DNA from 3 places in the Sporosarcina sp. Y838 genome. Region 3 is predicted to be linked to each of the others. Evidence: predicted binding sites of a transcription regulator. Region 3 holds the regulator's gene; each other region holds the start of a gene.
What was found. Region 3 encodes CtsR, which represses protease genes until heat stress. Its sites were predicted from a motif close to ATGGTCAATAAAGGTCAAACA; they were not measured.
Positions count from the first base shown of each region.

Region 1: clpP (ATP-dependent Clp endopeptidase proteolytic subunit ClpP) is a predicted target of CtsR. The motif match lies at 3,730-3,750, and genes of this name have one in related genera.
Region 2: AC1TO4_RS06125 (ATP-dependent Clp protease ATP-binding subunit) is a predicted target of CtsR. The motif match lies at 3,946-3,966, and genes of this name have one in related genera.

Region 1 is NZ_JBXCJD010000019.1:10,499-16,366, reverse strand. It holds gene AC1TO4_RS16465 (DUF3231 family protein) at 1-275, shown strand, start outside; gene AC1TO4_RS16460 (manganese catalase family protein) at 975-1,544, opposite strand; gene AC1TO4_RS16455 (spore coat protein CotJB) at 1,560-1,799, opposite strand; gene AC1TO4_RS16450 (spore coat associated protein CotJA) at 1,823-2,029, opposite strand; gene AC1TO4_RS16445 (hypothetical protein) at 2,496-2,675, shown strand; gene AC1TO4_RS16440 (hypothetical protein) at 3,122-3,280, opposite strand; tRNA gene AC1TO4_RS16435 (tRNA-Arg) at 3,568-3,639, opposite strand; gene clpP (ATP-dependent Clp endopeptidase proteolytic subunit ClpP) at 3,833-4,441, shown strand; gene AC1TO4_RS16425 (HPr family phosphocarrier protein) at 4,607-4,864, opposite strand; gene whiA (DNA-binding protein WhiA) at 4,901-5,848, opposite strand.
Region 2 is NZ_JBXCJD010000003.1:284,915-290,782, reverse strand. It holds gene AC1TO4_RS06145 (benzoate/H(+) symporter BenE family transporter) at 1-1,083, shown strand, start outside; gene AC1TO4_RS06140 (DinB family protein) at 1,335-1,829, shown strand; gene AC1TO4_RS06135 (hypothetical protein) at 1,857-2,003, shown strand; gene AC1TO4_RS06130 (gluconate:H+ symporter) at 2,443-3,780, shown strand; gene AC1TO4_RS06125 (ATP-dependent Clp protease ATP-binding subunit) at 4,009-5,868, shown strand, end outside.
Region 3 is NZ_JBXCJD010000004.1:115,648-121,515, forward strand. It holds gene AC1TO4_RS07150 (ATP-dependent Clp protease ATP-binding subunit) at 1-1,835, opposite strand, end outside; gene mcsB (protein-arginine kinase McsB) at 2,055-3,143, opposite strand; gene AC1TO4_RS07160 (UvrB/UvrC motif-containing protein) at 3,133-3,618, opposite strand; gene AC1TO4_RS07165 (CtsR family transcriptional regulator) at 3,720-4,190, opposite strand; gene AC1TO4_RS07170 (hypothetical protein) at 4,393-5,868, opposite strand, start outside.

The DNA.
Region 1 (5,868 bases), on a different contig from region 3:
CTTCGTTACCTGAACGTCCTAATGCAAGTGCTGAGGAAATTCCAGTGGGCGCAAAGTTTTCAGATTTAGAAATCAGTGCGGCCGTTTCCATTAATGTTGGACAAGGACTTGTATCATGCAGTGAAGTTATGGGGCAATGCCTTCGAGAAGACATCGCAGTAATGTTTGGCAAATACCATACAGAAAGAGCTTTTTTCGGTGCAAAGATGCTGCGTCTAAATAAGGAAAAGGGTTGGCTTGTCTATCCACCACTTCATAAAAGTAAAGCTGATTAAATGATTTCCATATTCAAAAAGGCGATGGTCATTGGACCATTGCCTTTTTGTTATACATTTACACGTCTGTTGATTAACCATTTTCCTCATAAAACGCTAGTGAAAAGAGTTAGAATTATGCCATTTTCACCAGGCTATCTCCGGCCCGCTTTCGTCGAATTAATCACGACATTTTAACTGAGTGGCTAGCGTGGCTAGAAGTGACTCCGTCACTACTAGCCACGCCCTTTTCAGTCGTCCTGTTGTGATTAATAGCCTGTCGCGTTCTTACAATAGTTAAGTCAAAACTGCAGTTGCTGTGAAAAAGAGAATAGATGAGCTTCTATAAAGAATGTAAGTGCCCGAAGATGCAATTTCGGGCATTCTAGCACGTTGTAAATTGCATTCTCTGCTAACTTTTTTAGAATGTACGATTCCTTATAATGTAAAAAGAGATAAGATAGTAGAAGGTACGAGCGGTCAAAATTGTATCTTTGACCGCCTCTCTCCTATAATAGCGATTTATTCTATCGTCCCGAAATGAGTAAGTAGGGATGCGAAAAAGTCGTATCCCTACTTACTTAGACCTCCCGATAAGCGTATATAAGTTAATTAATGCGATCTAAAAGCAACTATACAAATAGCGCCTAGTGTTTGATCAAATTATTTTCTAGTTATTTGTTTATCAATAGGTAATAAACTTACACGCATTTCTCCGTTTTAAAAAACCTTTTTACGATCGCGTTCATCTTTTAACATTTCAACAGCTTCTCTGAATCGTAATGAGTGAATGTTTTCTCTCTCCCTTAAAAATGCCAATGAATCATTGATGAGTGGATCATCTGAAACGTCAATCAGCCATTGATAGGTTGCTCGAGCTTTTTCTTCCGCTGCAATATCTTCATACAAATCGGCAATCGGATCGCCTTTCGCTTGGATATAGGTCGCAGTAAATGGTACTCCGCCCGCATTTTCGTAGAAGAGATCATGTCCGTGGTTGACAAAATGCGCGCCTAGTCCAGCTTCGACAAGTTGTTCAGGTGTCGCATCTTTCGTTAACTTATAAATCATTGTTGCAAGCATTTCTAGATGTGAAAATTCTTCCGTTGCGATGTCATTCAAAAGCCCTATCACCTTACCCGGAACCGTATAGCGTTGGTTCATATACCGGAGTGCAGCCGCAAGTTCCCCGTCTGCACCTCCGTATTGCTCCATCAAGTATTTCGCAAGGGTAGGATTACATGTACTTACCTCAACCGGATACAACAGTTTTTTCTCATAGACCCACATAGCTAATCTCCCTTCTCATCGTTGCCATGGCCATGGTTCTTGATTCCAGCGCCAGCCGATTTCAATGGCCTGTTTTGATGGTATGGATGTCAGAGATAAGGGTCCGTATTTATTTTCATATTGGCGCCGTACATTAGCAGCTTCTTTAATTGCTTCCCGCCACTGATCTAGCGCTTCAGCGTCATCAGGATGGGTGTCAGTGTACAACGTTAGCTCGACAACTACAAAGTCTGCCTGCTGCACCAACAACATCATACGGCGTTCTTCTTCAAACGCGTTCATGAAATCCCCTCTTCCCGTGAGAACCCATCATCAAACGCAGGCCAAAGCGTTCCGCGACGCAGTGCTTCTGCAGGAGAATACTGAGGAAGCCCAGGCTGTTGAAAATTCGTAAAAATCTGTGGGGGTAAAACAAAAGTCTTTTCCAGTATAGGTGGACATGGATCTAGCGGGGAAACGAACGGTTTAAAACTTCCCCGGAACATCGGACGTTCCAATTTCATCACTCCTCGAAATATTGTATGAAGAGAACGTTATTTTGCTACTATTGCTTTTGTTTAGCTAAAGGTAAAGCCAATGTAAAGATTAGAATAAGTAAGCAGAAAATAACTCCGAACAAAGTGATTATTAGCCAATCCAAATAAACACTCCTTTGTCTCTAGGAAATACGCCCAGTGACACTTAGTATATGTAGGTAAACGAATTTTGTTAAAAAGGAATTGAGGTAACTATGAGAATCTAAAGCTTTGTTCAAAGCAAAAAGTAGTCAAAAATCGCCTTCCTTTTTCTATTTCAAATATGCGCCGCTTGTTCTTTGCTCCAAAAAGATAAGAACTCTATTTGAGATGCATAGTAAGCGCGTTATTGGAGATTCTAAAGTTAATTAATGACTAAATGGTTTCACTTCAAAGCTTGATAACATTTGAAATTACAATAGGAGGTTCTACAATAATGACAAATCAAAACATGAACACGAATGCAAGTGCTGATCAGAAAAAGAAAGATCCAACTACTTTTACAGCCTATGGAGATCCTGTAAAGGCCTCTTCACCTACTATTAATAATGATTTTAAGAAAGCAACTTCCACAATTGCTGAAAGTACTCAGAATGGAAATAGTCGAAAAGATTAAAAACTCCATGACCATCTGTATTTGCAAAATCAGCGATAGCTGATGAATTTGCTTTTATCATAATTTAACTTTTAACGATAAACTTTTCTCGTACGATCTATTTCTTCGTGTTCCAAGTGATCGCACACCGTCTGGGCTTTTAATTTCACAACTGATTACGTTTCCATTATTAGGTACTTTACATTGCAAAGGTGGCAGCAAGTCCTAAAACCTCGAAACACTAGAACGGATTGTAAACGTCATGAAGACGCTCGAACACAACGGTAAGCTGTACGGAATGAACGATATTCTGACGATTGAATAATAAGGATAACCGAAAAGGGCTACGCTTGATGGCGCGGCTCTTTTTATGTCGTGCGATATCCGCATGGCTAAACGAAAAAAGCCTGTACTTGATTGCACTAGGCTTTCCGCTCTTTATATATGAATCCATTTAATGTCGTACCTTATTCTTTCGCTAACTTTTTTGCGTGCGTGTCGTAATACTCTACCACCACATCCACTTCGACTTCCGGCTCTACGTCCGGTGTAAATAGCCATATGACAAATAATACGCCAAACGTGCCACCCCATACCACTACCCAACGCTTGTACCACATTTTCAATAAAATAACCCCCAATGAAATTTTATTTTGGCACTATTCTGATTATACACACTTACAAATATTTCCGCTATAGCGAAAAAACTGTATTTATAGGGGATTTGGGCGGCCGGGTTTTCGACTGCTCGCCCAATCGCTTTATTGACTTCCGCTAATAGCGACGCGTTCACTGTTTTCAGACAACGAAAAAACCCCCATTCAAAATACGTATTTTCTACGTAAATGAAAGGAGGTTAGCGGAGGTCGCGTAGTGCTTGCGACCAATAACGTTGTTGCAACGTCACTTTAAATGCCCTCGGCGAGAATCGAACTCACATCTTAAGCTTCGGAGGCTCACGTGCTATCCGTTGCACCACGAGGGCGTTGCCTTATTATATAATGTTGTGTTGTAATAGACAAGACTAAGTATACTAGTGCGGCAACACGATTGCAATGCTTATTTTAAAGCGTTATATTTGACCTTCGTTGACCATACTATGTATGATAAAGTTACAGTTGAAACGATATCTAGTTTCAATAGACCTACAATCTATCCACCTTGAAGGAGGAAATGGAATGAATCTAATACCTACAGTAATTGAACAGACTAGCCGTGGTGAACGTGCTTACGACATCTATTCCCGTCTATTGAAAGACCGTATTATCATGCTCGGAAGTGGAATCGATGACAACGTTGCGAACTCTATCGTTGCTCAACTTCTATTCCTAGAAGCTGAAGATCCAGATAAGGACATTTCCATTTATATTAACAGTCCTGGAGGAAGCGTTACAGCTGGAATGGCAATCTTTGATACGATGCAATTCATCAAACCTGACATTCAAACAATCTGCATAGGAATGGCTGCATCAATGGGATCGTTCCTACTCGCTGCCGGTACTAAAGGTAAACGCTATGCGCTTCCTAATGCTGAAGTTATGATCCACCAACCACTTGGAGGGGCACAAGGACAAGCAACAGAAATTGAAATTGCTGCTAAGCATATCTTATTCATTCGCGAAAAACTGAACTTGATTCTTTCAGAGCGTACTGGGCAACCGGTCGAAGTTATCGCGAAGGATACGGATCGCGACAACTTCATGACAGCTGAACGTGCAAAAGAATATGGCTTAATTGACCATATTATTACACGCAGTGATATGAAAGACGCACCTAAAACAAAATAATTAGTTAGAAAGCCGATTTTCCATTTTTGGAGAATCGGCTTTTTTATTTACTTAACTGGTGATTTCACGGTGAGACACGAATCTTCTTCCCGATACCAAAGCTTTTTTCTGAAAAGAAAAAAACCGCTTCTACATGTCTTCAGACAGCAGTAACGGCGAGTTATATCAATTTTCGTTTCCAACCAGATTGACAAGTGATTCTAAAGCTTGTTCTTCGTCATTTCCTTCTGCAATTAGTGTTACGCTTGTTCCTCGTGCAATGGCAAGACTCATAATCCCCATTATACTTTTCGCATTCACTTGGCGTTCGTCTTTTTTCAAAAATATATCCGCCATAAAGCGATTTGCCTCTTGAACAAAAAGGGCTGCTTGCCGTGCTTGTAACCCCGTTTTCATCTTCACTTCAACTGTTCTTTCTGCCATGACAGTATCTACTCCTCTCTTGGTCCGACATCGGATTCACCGACTGCCGAGTCCACCACTGCGAAGGTTTTCCGCAATTTCTTCTATTTTTCTTAAACGATGGTTTACACCTGACTTGCTTACCATTCCGCCCGTAACTAATTCTCCGAGCTCTTTTAAAGTGATGTCCTGATTGTCCACCCGAAGTCTTGCGATTTCCTGTAGTCTTTCAGGTAGTTCCGCAAGGCCGATTGTTCTTTCGATGAACTTTATATTTTCAACTTGGCGCTGTGCAGCTCCTATCGTTTTGTTCATATTCGCTGTTTCACAATTCACAAGACGATTCACACTGTTCCGCATATCCCGTATAATCCGTACATCTTCAAACTTCATTAAGGAAACATGCGCACCGACAATACTTAGAAAATCCGATATTTTTTCGGCTTCCTTTAAATAAGCGATATATCCTTTTTTACGTTCAATGGATTTTGCATTCAAATGGTATTTGTTCATCAGATCGACTAGGTCTTCACTGTGTTCTTTATAGATTGAAAAGATTTCAAGATGATAGGAAGACGTTTCCGGATTATTAACGGAACCACCTGCTAGAAAAGCACCTCGTAAATAAGCGCGTTGACAGCATCTCTTTTTCACCAATTCCTTTGCAACCTCATTTTTGAATTGAAACGTACCCGTCAAGATGTAAAGATCTTCAAGAAGATCTTTCGCACCGTTTCGAATTCGACAAATATAAACATTATTCTTTTTCAAACGCATTTTTTTTCGGACGAGCAGTTCCACTTTATATGGATACAACCTTTTCAAATTCGAATAAAGCCGTCTGGCTATAGCGGCATTTTCAGTTTGCACATCTAGACTCAACTGCTTATTGGAAAAGGATAGTGCCCCATTCATCCTGATGAATGCTGCGACTTCTGCTTTTGTACAACAATCATCTGCTTCTATCTGTGTCATTTCTTTCTTTGTTTCTGATGCAAAAGACATGATTCTTCCCCTTTCTCGGC
Region 2 (5,868 bases), on a different contig from region 3:
TGGATATTTGCTGTTTATTTTTTTAGTGGATTGCTCGGTATGTTTTTATCTATAAAGTATCGTCAGCCCATCGCAGGTGCACATTCGATTGCCGGAGCAGTATTAGTTGCAGGTGCTTTGACTCATTATTCATTCCAAGAAGCGATAGGGGCTTACCTATTTGCCCATATCCTAGTAATTATTCTCGGTGCGTCGGGCTTAATCGACAAAGTGATGAAATGGATACCGGTTCCAATTGTCATGGGTATGATTGTTGGCGTGATGATCCGTTTTTCGACGGAAATGATCACGTCGGTTACTATTTCTCCCGTACTAGCTGGTTCAGCTATTCTAGTTTTTTTACTTTCCACACGATTTATGAAAAAAATCCCGCCTGTTTTATCAGCTTTGCTTGTCGCGGTTTTGTTGGCCTTCATTACGAACGAATTTCAGATTCAGAACATCCAGAATGCATTCATTCTTCCACAGTTGATCATACCCGCATTTAGTTTTGATGCTTTACTGTCGATCGGAATTCCGCTTGCATTACTTATTATCTGTACTGAAAATGCTCAAGGGTCAGGTGTATTAATGGCTCAAGGGTACAAGCCCCCAAATAATGCGATGGCGATTTACGGTTCAATTTTTGGTGTAATCGCTTCGTTTTTCGGCGCTCATGCTATTAATGTCGCGGGACCGATGACAGCGATCTGTTCCGCTGAAGAAGTAGGGAAAAAAGAAAGTCGGTATGCTGCAGCCGTTGTATGTGGAGGATTATTCTCGGCTTTTGGACTGTTTGCGGCTGTAGTCGTTCCGCTTGTGATTGCCATGCCGGGTGTAATTATTAGTGTAATTGCTGGTCTTGCGATGCTAGGGGTACTTATGAATGCACTCAAAATAGCCTTTTCAGACAGTAAGTTTCAAATGGGTGCTTTTTTTGCCTTAATAATAGGCATGTCAGGTGTGAGTTTCTTCAATATTGGCGCACCATTATGGGCAATTATCGGAAGTTTATTCGTCTCTATTGTTGTTGAAAAAGACCATTTTGTATGGAAAGCAAAGGTAGAAAAAGTGATAGGATCGAAAGTGGAAACGACCGTTTAAACATTTGCATTCAATTGAGTATCAGGTACCTCTTTTTCAACGGCCACCCGTTTGATAGGTGGCCGTTATTTGATGCTAATGTATCAGTCACCTTTGTTAAAAGGTGTGGGATGCCGAAGTAGAATGCTGAATTCATGGCATTAAATGTGACTCTATTAAATGATGACTTGCGAAAAAATAGAAAAGCTTATAATGTAGATAAGTAAACAATAACGGAAAAGTTTTTCGGGGTAATAAAAGGAGCAAATTAAATGGTGTTGGGAAAAAATACTGTTATTCGAAAAGAGTTATTTAAAGCAATTGAACCATTGACAGATGAGCAGTTCAATAAAATACCTTCAAATGGGGGATGGTCTCCAAAACAAATCTTCGAACACCTAGCGAGAATGGAAACAGTGATTGCGACTAATATTGCCAGAGAACTTAATAACCCCGATAGTCTAAAATGTATGAAAAAACCGATAGCATTGTCTACGATTCGCTTAATGAAAGTAAAAGCCCCGGAGTATACAGCTCCGACAAAAGAGTATAAATCAAAAGTAGAAATGAAACATGAACTCTATCATTCCCGTATCTTCTTATTAGATGTGTATGAAACAAGCACAAAAGAAGTGCTCCGTGATAAATCACTCAAACATCCGATATTTGGACAAATTCCATTGAGTCAATGGTTTCTATTTGTCGGATTGCATGAAAAACGTCACTTGAAACAATTGAAAAAAACAATTGAAATGGACGTTGAGTGACTTTCATCAGCCAGGGGACGAGCATTCATGGGTTGGTCAAGTGGAGCAGTAGGTCCGGTAAGAAGAATCATTGCATTGAAGAAGAGCATCGGGAGAACTTTGCCGATGCTCTTTTGCAGTTACTCTCTTTCGATAACGGAATTCCAAGTTCATCCGCAAATTCGTAGATTGTAATTTCCTTAATTCGGAAATTATATTAGGTGAAAAAAGTTTTAGATACATAGTAAAAATGAAAAAGAGCCAAGCATGAGAAGAGGATATTTCACAGAATTGAATTTTTATTTGATATTGAAAGCACTTTCATTATATACTGAGTGAAGTAAATCGGTTTACTAAACCGATTTATCTGAAAACAGATGAGAGTTAAGAGCTTTTCTTTCAGAGAGAGGTATTTGTGGTGTTGTCTACTATTTGTGTGTAACGCTAGGCAACGCATAAATTATGCAGGATAATCCGCAAATATCGAAAGTGATGATTAATTGGTTTGGAGTAAGCGGTTACAAGGTTACTGTGCTTGACTGACCATCAATAATTAGAAATGTCAGTCCACATGCGCAAAAGCAATTCGAAGCTATTAGAACAAACTGAAAGTAGACTTGGGGGGAGAATAAAGATGGATTGGATTATAACTTATTTACCGCTTATTTGGGTAGCTCTTGGGGTAGCGTTGCTTCTTTACTTGAACATCGTGGTAAAACTGAATAGTGTACTTGCCCTTTTGATTGTTGCGATATTGGTAGGTATTTTAAACGGGTTAACATTAGATATGGTCGTCGTATCGATAAAGACAGGTTTTGGAGGAACGCTCGGAAGTTTGGCAATCATTATCGGAATGGGTGCTGTGCTTGGTAAATTAATGGTGGATTCCGGTGCTGCTCAACGGGTAGCTTCTACCTTATTGAACAAGTTTGGCGTAAAGAATGTTGAATGGGCAATTTTAATTGTTGGTGCCATTTTTGGTGTCTCAGTATTTTATGAAGTGGCGTTTATCATATTGGCACCACTTGTCATCAGTATTGCAATTGAAGCGAAAATTCCATATTTACGCTTAGGTATCACGATGGTTGCCTCGGCTACAATGGCGCATAGTATATTCCCACCACAACCTGGTCCAACTGCACTTGTTGAGGCTTATGGTGCAGACATGGGGATGGTTTACATATTGGGACTGATCGTAGTCATTCCATCAGTAATTGCAGCAGGTATTATTTTACCTAGAATGCTACGTAATTTGGATCGTCCTGTACCACCGATGTTGAAGAAGCCGAAAGAATTTGCTGAAGATGAAATGCCTGGATTTGCTGTAAGTATAATTGTACCGTTATTGCCAGCAATCATCATTACATCGGCAACGATTTTGGATTTCTTTATAGAAGAAGGAACGATGTTCTATCAAATTATTAATTTCCTTGGTAGTGCCGAAATTAGCATGATTCTCGCTGTATTGGTTGCCATTTATGTATTCGGCATACGCAGAGGTAGAACAATGCCGGAAGTTATGAATTCGTTCTCAGGTGCTATTGAAGGTATTGCGATGATTATCTTCATTGTTGGTGCTGGTGGAGCTTTCAAACAGATCATTTTGGATACAGGTATTGGTGACTTCATCGCAGGAATGATGGAAAATACAAGTGTATCGCCATTAATTATGGCCTGGGTCATTACTGCAATGTTACGTATTGCTACGGGGACGGGTGTTGTTTCTGCAATTACTGCTGCAGGTATTGTGGGTCCGCTAATTCATACATTTGATGTGAATCCTGTATTAATGGTTTTAGCAACAGCGGCAGGAAGTAATACAATTACTCACGTAAATGACGCATCCTTCTGGTTGTTTAAAGAGTACTTTAACTTATCCATTAAAGATACGTTTAAAACCTGGGGCCTGTTATTATTCACGACCTCGGTCGTTGGTCTTGGTGTTGTACTACTGCTTAGTTTGTTTATCTAATAAAAAACTGTCATTCAAGTCCACGGTAATGGATTTGGTTGACAGTTTTTTTATTTTAAGATCATGTGGCTAAGCTGATTTTACGAGTAGTCTTCATTAAAAATATTCAAGGATATGCAAGCAAGTTTCTTGAAAGTCAAAAAAGGTCAGTGTATAATAAGTCCATAGATCAAATATGGTCAAAGTCAGGAACGATAGATAAATGAAAAATTGAGGGAGGAATAGAATATGAAATGTCAACATTGTGATAAAAACGAAGCGACGATGAGTTTGAGATTTCAAGTAAATCAGCAAGGTATGCACATTAATATGTGTCATCCATGCTTTCAAGAAATTCAAGGTCAATTACAAGCAGGTAAGATGCCGTCATTTAGCAATAATGCGAATCCCTTTTCCCAAGCTAACGGCGGCCAACAGGCAAGAACTCAAACAAAGCAAACACAAGAAGGTCACGGTAACGGTTTGTTAGACCAACTTGGTAAAAATATATCAAATGATGCAAGAAATGGACTGATTGATCCAGTCATCGGACGCGATCAAGAAGTGAAACGCGTCATTGAAACGTTAAATAGAAGAAATAAAAACAACCCAGTGCTAATTGGTGAGCCTGGAGTTGGTAAAACAGCAATCGCCGAAGGGCTCGCAGTAAAAATCCATGAAGGCGATGTACCGGTGAAACTAAAGAATAAAGAAGTGTACTTACTAGATGTTGCTTCACTTGTTACCAATACAGGCATTCGTGGTCAGTTTGAAGAGCGGATGAAACAACTCATTGAAGAACTTCAAGCCCGGACAGATGTTATTTTATTCATCGATGAAATTCACCTGCTCGTTGGTGCGGGTTCAACAGAAGGATCGCAAATGGATGCCGGTAATATTTTGAAGCCAGCCTTAGCACGGGGAGGCTTGCAACTCATCGGGGCAACGACATTGAAAGAATATCGTCAAATCGAAAAAGATGCCGCACTTGAACGTCGGTTCCAACCGATTATCGTCAAGGAACCATCGGCAGAAGATACGATTAAAATCTTAAGTGGAATAAAAGGACGTTACGAAAACTTCCATGAAGTACACTATACAGATGAAGCGATTCAAGCATTTGTCACCTTATCACAACGTTATATTCAAGACCGCTTTTTACCGGACAAAGCGATTGATTTGATGGATGAAGTCGGGTCACGTTTAAACCTTGCACACGTCATCCCTAATTCGGATTCAGATTCACTTGGAGTGCGTCTGGGCGAAATCATTCAAGAAAAAGAACAAGCAGCAGAATTGGAAGACTATGAAAAAGCGGCAAATTTACGTTATGAAGAAATTCAATTACGTAAACAATTGGAAGAAGCGAAACAAAATGGGGAAGCTAAAAAAATAGAAGTTTCTGTTGCAGATATTGAGTTAATTGTCGAAGAGAAAACAGGAATACCTGTGACAAAACTACAAGCGGCAGAACAGGTGAAAATGAAAGGTCTTCAGGAAAATCTCAATAAAAAAGTCATCGGTCAAGAAGAAGCGGTTGATAAAATTGCAAAAGCGATCCGTCGTAGCCGTGCGGGACTTAAATCGAAAAACCGTCCCATTGGCTCCTTCTTATTTGTCGGTCCAACGGGTGTTGGTAAAACAGAAATCACAAAAGTCCTAGCAGAAGAATTATTTGGTTCACGTGACACGTTAATACGTCTCGACATGAGTGAATATATGGAGAAACATGCGGTGTCTAAAATTATTGGCTCCCCTCCAGGTTATGTTGGGCATGAAGACGCTGGTCAATTAACAGAACAAATACGCCGGAATCCGTATTCAATTTTACTCCTAGACGAAATTGAAAAAGCGCATCCAGACGTTCAAAATATGTTCCTTCAGATTATGGAGGATGGCCGCTTAACAGATTCACATGGTCGGACAGTCAGTTTCAAAGATACGGTTATTATTATGACAAGTAACGCTGGAACAGGCGACAAAAAAGTGAGCGTCGGTTTCAATAAAACGGTACACGAATCCGTTACGATGCTAGAAATGTTAGGCGATTATTTCAAACCTGAATTTCTCAATCGTTTCGATGCAATTGTTTCATTTAACGAATTAACA
Region 3 (5,868 bases):
TAGGGTTTGCGTCGAACTTTCTCTGTTAACTGTCCGCCTTCTTCATAGCCTACATAACCTGGAGGTGAACCGACAAGTCGTGATGTCGAATGTTTTTCCATATACTCGGACATGTCGACGCGGATCATTGCGTCTTCGTCACCGAACATGACTTCTGCAAGCGCTCTTGCAAGTTCCGTTTTCCCGACACCTGTAGGTCCGAGGAATATGAACGAACCGATTGGACGCTTAGGATCTTTCAAGCCTGCACGCGCTCGGCGTATTGCCCGGGAAATAGCTGTAACTGCTTCACCTTGACCGATAACACGTTCATGGAGCATTTCTTCCATATTGAGCAATTTGGCGGATTCCGCTTCTGCAATTTTAGAGACAGGTATTCCCGTCCACATTGCAACAACTTCAGCGATATCTTCAACTGTTACTTCAGATTCCTTTTGACCTTGCTTTTCTTTCCAGTCAGTTTTCGTTGTTTCAAGTTCTTCTTTCATCTTCTGTTCTTTATCACGGAAAGATGCCGCTTTTTCGAATTCTTGACTTTGTACAGCCGCATTCTTCTCAGAACGGATTGCTTCTAGTTTCGATTCGAGCTCTTTCAAGTTCGGTGGAGTTGTATATGAGCGTAGGCGAACCTTCGAGCCCGCTTCGTCAATTAAGTCAATTGCTTTATCCGGAAGGAATCTGTCGGAAATATAGCGATCCGACATTTTTGCAGCCGCTTCAATTGAGGCATCCGTAATTTTCACACGGTGATGCGCTTCATAACGGTCACGCAATCCATATAAAATCTGAATTGTTTCATCAACAGTTGGCTCATCGACTTGAATCGGTTGGAAACGTCGTTCAAGCGCTGCATCTTTTTCAATATATTTACGGTATTCGTCCAGTGTCGTTGCACCAATACATTGCAATTCACCGCGTGCGAGTGACGGTTTCAGGATATTAGATGCATCGATTGCACCTTCCGCTCCTCCTGCTCCAATTAATGTGTGCAATTCATCGATGAACAGAATGATATTGCCCGCCTGGCGAATCTCTTCCATTACTTTTTTCATGCGATCTTCAAATTCACCACGGTATTTCGTACCTGCGACAACAGTTCCCATATCAAGCGTCATGACACGCTTGTCACGAAGGATTTCAGGTACTTCGTTGTTAATGACTTGCTGCGCAAGCCCTTCCGCAATTGCTGTCTTACCGACACCCGGTTCTCCGATTAGTACCGGATTGTTTTTCGTCCGGCGTGCCAATACTTCAATAACACGTGTGATTTCTTTGCTACGTCCGATAACCGGATCTAGCAAGCCTTCACGTGCCACTTCTGTTAAATCACGTGCCAAACTATCTAACGTTGGTGTTGCGGCAGAATTAGAGACCCCTTGACCTGTTGCTGAACTGTCATTGCTTCCCAGAAGTTGAAGTACTTGCTGACGCGCTTTGTTCAAGCTAACGCCGGAATTATTCAATACTCGCGCTGCAACGCCTTCACCCTCACGAATAAGTGCAAGCAAAATATGTTCCGTACCGATATAGGAATGGCCAAGTTTGCGTGATTCATCTACGGATAATTCAATAACTTTTTTTGCTCTAGGTGTGTAGTGAACGATGGGACCGACATCCTTTGTTCCGGCTCCGACAAGTTTTTCCACGCCTTGTACGATTGTTTCAAAGTTCACACCAATCGCTTCAAGTGCTTTCGCGGCAATTCCTCCGCCTTCACGGATTAGCCCTAGCAAAATATGTTCTGTGCCGATGGACTCGTGTTTCATTCGAATTGCCTCTTCCTGTGCAAGTTGCAATACTTTCTGTGCACGCTGTGTAAATCGGTTAAACATCATAATCAGTCCTCTCCTTCTATACTATATATATACAATCAATTCCCCAAATACTCGTACATTACTCAATTGAATTATAAATATTAGAATGGAGCGATAAAACAACCATCCTAATTATACGTATTCAACTGGTAACGTCAGAACTCCTTTATTAGAGAAATTGACTTTGACTATCTTTGACCTGACTATACAGAAACCTAAGATATTGTGCAAAATAGTTGCTCACTCTTCCGCTTCTTTTTCAACCGGCGGCACTGTTCTTTCCACGTTAAGCCGTTCGCGGAACAATTTCGCCCTGAAGATATCCCGTTCTTCCTGGGATAATTCCGTACTTGCATATTGCTGCAAAAAACCCGGTTGCATAAATATCATCAACTCATTTAAGATCGACACATCAACGTCCTGGATAATCCCTAGATCGATTCCGAGCCTGACGTCGGAAAGACATCGAGCAGCTTCTCCTGACGGTAACAGACGTGCATAGCTGATTGTACCGAGCGAACGGAATAACCTGTTCTCAAGTGAAATCCGTGACTTTGCGAGTAACAACTCCCGTGATTTCCGTTCATGAGCAATCAGGCGAGATGTAATGTTCCTAAGGTCTTCCAATATCTCCTGCTCCGTTTTACCAAGCGTTGTCTGATTTGACACTTGATAGATATTGCCGGGCGCTTCGCTTCCTTCTCCATAACTTCCACGGACAATCATGCCAAGTCGTGAAATAGCCGGAATTATACGTTCAATCTGTTTGGTAATGGTAAGTGCAGGCAAATGCATCATGACTGATGCGCGCATGCCGGTTCCCGTATTTGACGGGCAGCTTGTCAAAAAACCGAAATCCTCATCAAACGCGTATGGTAGCTCTTTTTCCAAATAATCATCTACTCGGTTGGCCTGTTTGTATGCATCTTCCAGCTGAAGCCCTGGACAGATGCATTGGATCCGAATATGGTCTTCTTCATTGACCATGACACTCACGGTCTCATCTTCCGATAGCAAGACAGCCCCGTGCCGATTAGGTGCTGCAAGTTGTGGACTGATTAAATGCTTCTCAACGAGCACTTGTCGTTCCAGTGCAGGGAGATCCGACATCTTGGTGTAGGTATACCCGTTTTCTACAGCATCAAGCAAGACGCCTGTAACCGCCCTGTCAACCGCCATGGCCTCTTCTTCCGTGATGGCGATTGGAAAACGATAGCCTGTTAAATTACGTGCAAGCCGAACCCGTGTAGACATCACGATATCTGAGTTTTCTCCATAAGCTATCATCCAGGTGGTTACCGCATTACGCATGAATTTTTCAATCGACATCGTTTTCTTCACCTCCATGGGAAAGGTGTTGCTTGAGTGTATTCGCTTCGTCACGTAATTCTGCCGCTTCTTCAAAACGTTCGGCTTCGATAGCATCTTTCATTTTGACCCGAATCTCATCAATCTTCTTTTTAACGGCATAAAGCTCATTAAAAGAAACTGGGATTTTACCCGTATGTGACGAACGTCCGTTGTGCAGTTTCCCAAAGACGTATGGAAGTCTTTCACGGAACGTGTCGTAACATGCCGCACAGCCAAATTTCCCGATATCGAGAAATTTCGGGAACGTCAAACCGCATGAAGGACATTCAGGTCCTGTCAACTGTTCCCCTCTTTTCGGCTGCTGTTCCTGAAATGATTCTGAACCGCTGAACCAGTGCGATAGGAACTGTTGGATCGACAGCGGTTCCTGGTTAGGATCAAAAATTAATGTATGTGATTGGAAAGCGCACTTCTCACATAAATGATGTTCCATGGATCCGACCACGCTTTCTTGAGTGATGCTGACGGATGCGGGCCGTTCTTTACAATTTTCACATATCATTGAAAGCCACCTCAAATCAGTTAGATTATCAATCAGTTTAGCTGCTCGTAAATGAGCGTCAAAAGCATCGCTTGCAAAATACGTGCACGTATAATATCACGTTCGGGAAGTGGCTGATGGATTGTTGTTCGATCGACAGCGGCGAGAATAAGCTTTGACTCGCGCTCAGATATAACGTCTTCCTCAATTAGTCTGTAGACGACATCCAGGGCCATTGTAAAGGAGGCTCCTGACTGGATACCCTCTAGAATATGTTCAATTAATTCTTTGCGAGAATTTGCCTGCACGCGGAATATGCGTATATAACCACCGCCACCTCGCTTAGACTCAACTGCATATCCTCTTTCCGCCGTAAAACGGGTCTTAATGACGTAGTTGATCTGCGATGGTACGCATTGGAATTTTTCAGCAACTTCATTGCGCTTAATTTCAATCGTTCCACACTGTTCCTCTTCGATTATTGCCTTCAAATATCCTTCTATAATGTCGGAAATGTTTCGCATGTCCTCACCTCTTTCCTACTGGGGGAATAAGCCGTTGACTTTGACTATCTTTGACTTGATTGTACAGGACTCTCTGTTCGCACTGCAATCGATATGCACCAAGAAGGAGGGGATTCCCTTAGCATCGGCATAGTAGGTGATCTTTTAGTCTCTAAACAAAAAAATGGAGTGCAAGGCGTATGGCCTTACACTCCTTTACCCTCTATTCCACGCTAACATTCGTCAATTCTTTGACCGGCAAGAATAGTTCTCCCGTTTCTAAATACGTTACGGCAAGTTTATCGCCTGCTTGAATATAAATGGCAAGCGGCACAGTTTCAGAAGAAACGATGAAGTTGCGTCCATCCTCCGCTAAAAATGAAATCAGTGTAAAGTCGCCAACGCGTTCTTTAAAGACACGCACGACAGTTACCGCCACCTTCGACTCTTCGGCGCCTGAACTGCCATCCACACTGCTACTTCCGCGTTGAAGAGCTGTTTTATATAACTTTAACGCTTCATTTGGCGTATTTCCGTAGACCGAAATCTCCGGATTCGATGCTGATACGATGAAGTAATTTTGTAGGAATCCATTTGAATCGAGTACCGGTGTCAACCAGCTAGCTTCTCCGTAGAAGTTATACAAGACTGGCATTTCTCCCGACCATTTCTTTTCTATGAATTTCTTTTCTATGATTTGAAGTGCTCCTTGAGAATCCATATAGGACTCTTCTAGATTACCTGTATAATATGTGGCTTTACCTGTTCTCCCGTCAGTCAACGCATAGCCTAGCATCGAATCGACGCCTTCTTTCGGGCTAGTGAAATCGGTGAAGTAATACATATGGCCATCTTCATCGAAGATTGGGCTGACATTTGCCTCTGTTCCTTCATCAGACGGTAGTTTGACGTCTTTCTTCCCAATGATTGAATTCCAGAAACCATGGATATAATTACCGAAATAGCTGTTCTGCAAACTGACAGCTTCAGGTGAAACAGCGCCATCAATATATTCTGGAACATCTTTTAGCGAATATTTCTTCACACTACCACTCTCAGGATCAACGACTACAATTCCCTTTACGTCAAAACCATTACGTGCGCTGATGAATTCACCGTATGAACGTATATAATGCGGCTTTCCTTCATCATCAATTTCGAGTTGTACATCTCCATAAAAGATGAGATTCGGCATTTTCATTCGTATATGACGCTCAACTTGCTTATGGAAGAATGACGATGGCGTGTAAGCCATTTCTGCTTCCACAAATTTAGGATTATCTGCTGAATCCGTCGCGCTCATCGTGAAATAACCCGGAGTTGTATCCGCATTTAGCCATTTAAAAAAGCCAGAAAACTCAACGGGTGCAATGTAGACGAATTTACCATCTACTTTTTGAATCTGCAGACTGCCAAGTTCATAATAACTTGTATTCGGTACTTGCCCGAACGCTTTCTTCATTTTATTTCTTGCAAATTTCGGAGGGACACTTGCTGGCGTTTTCGTTTCGTCAAAAGCTGTGATTTCAACTTTCTGGTCCATCTCAACCGCTTTGTATTTCTTATCGGCATTGAATAGCGGAGAACTTAAAATATAAACGCCAAACACAAGTGCGCCCAGGAACAAAACGCCTTTCACTTTACGATCTTTACCGCCAGCGGAAATGGCACCTAGAAGTGTAACCACTAGAAATGCAAT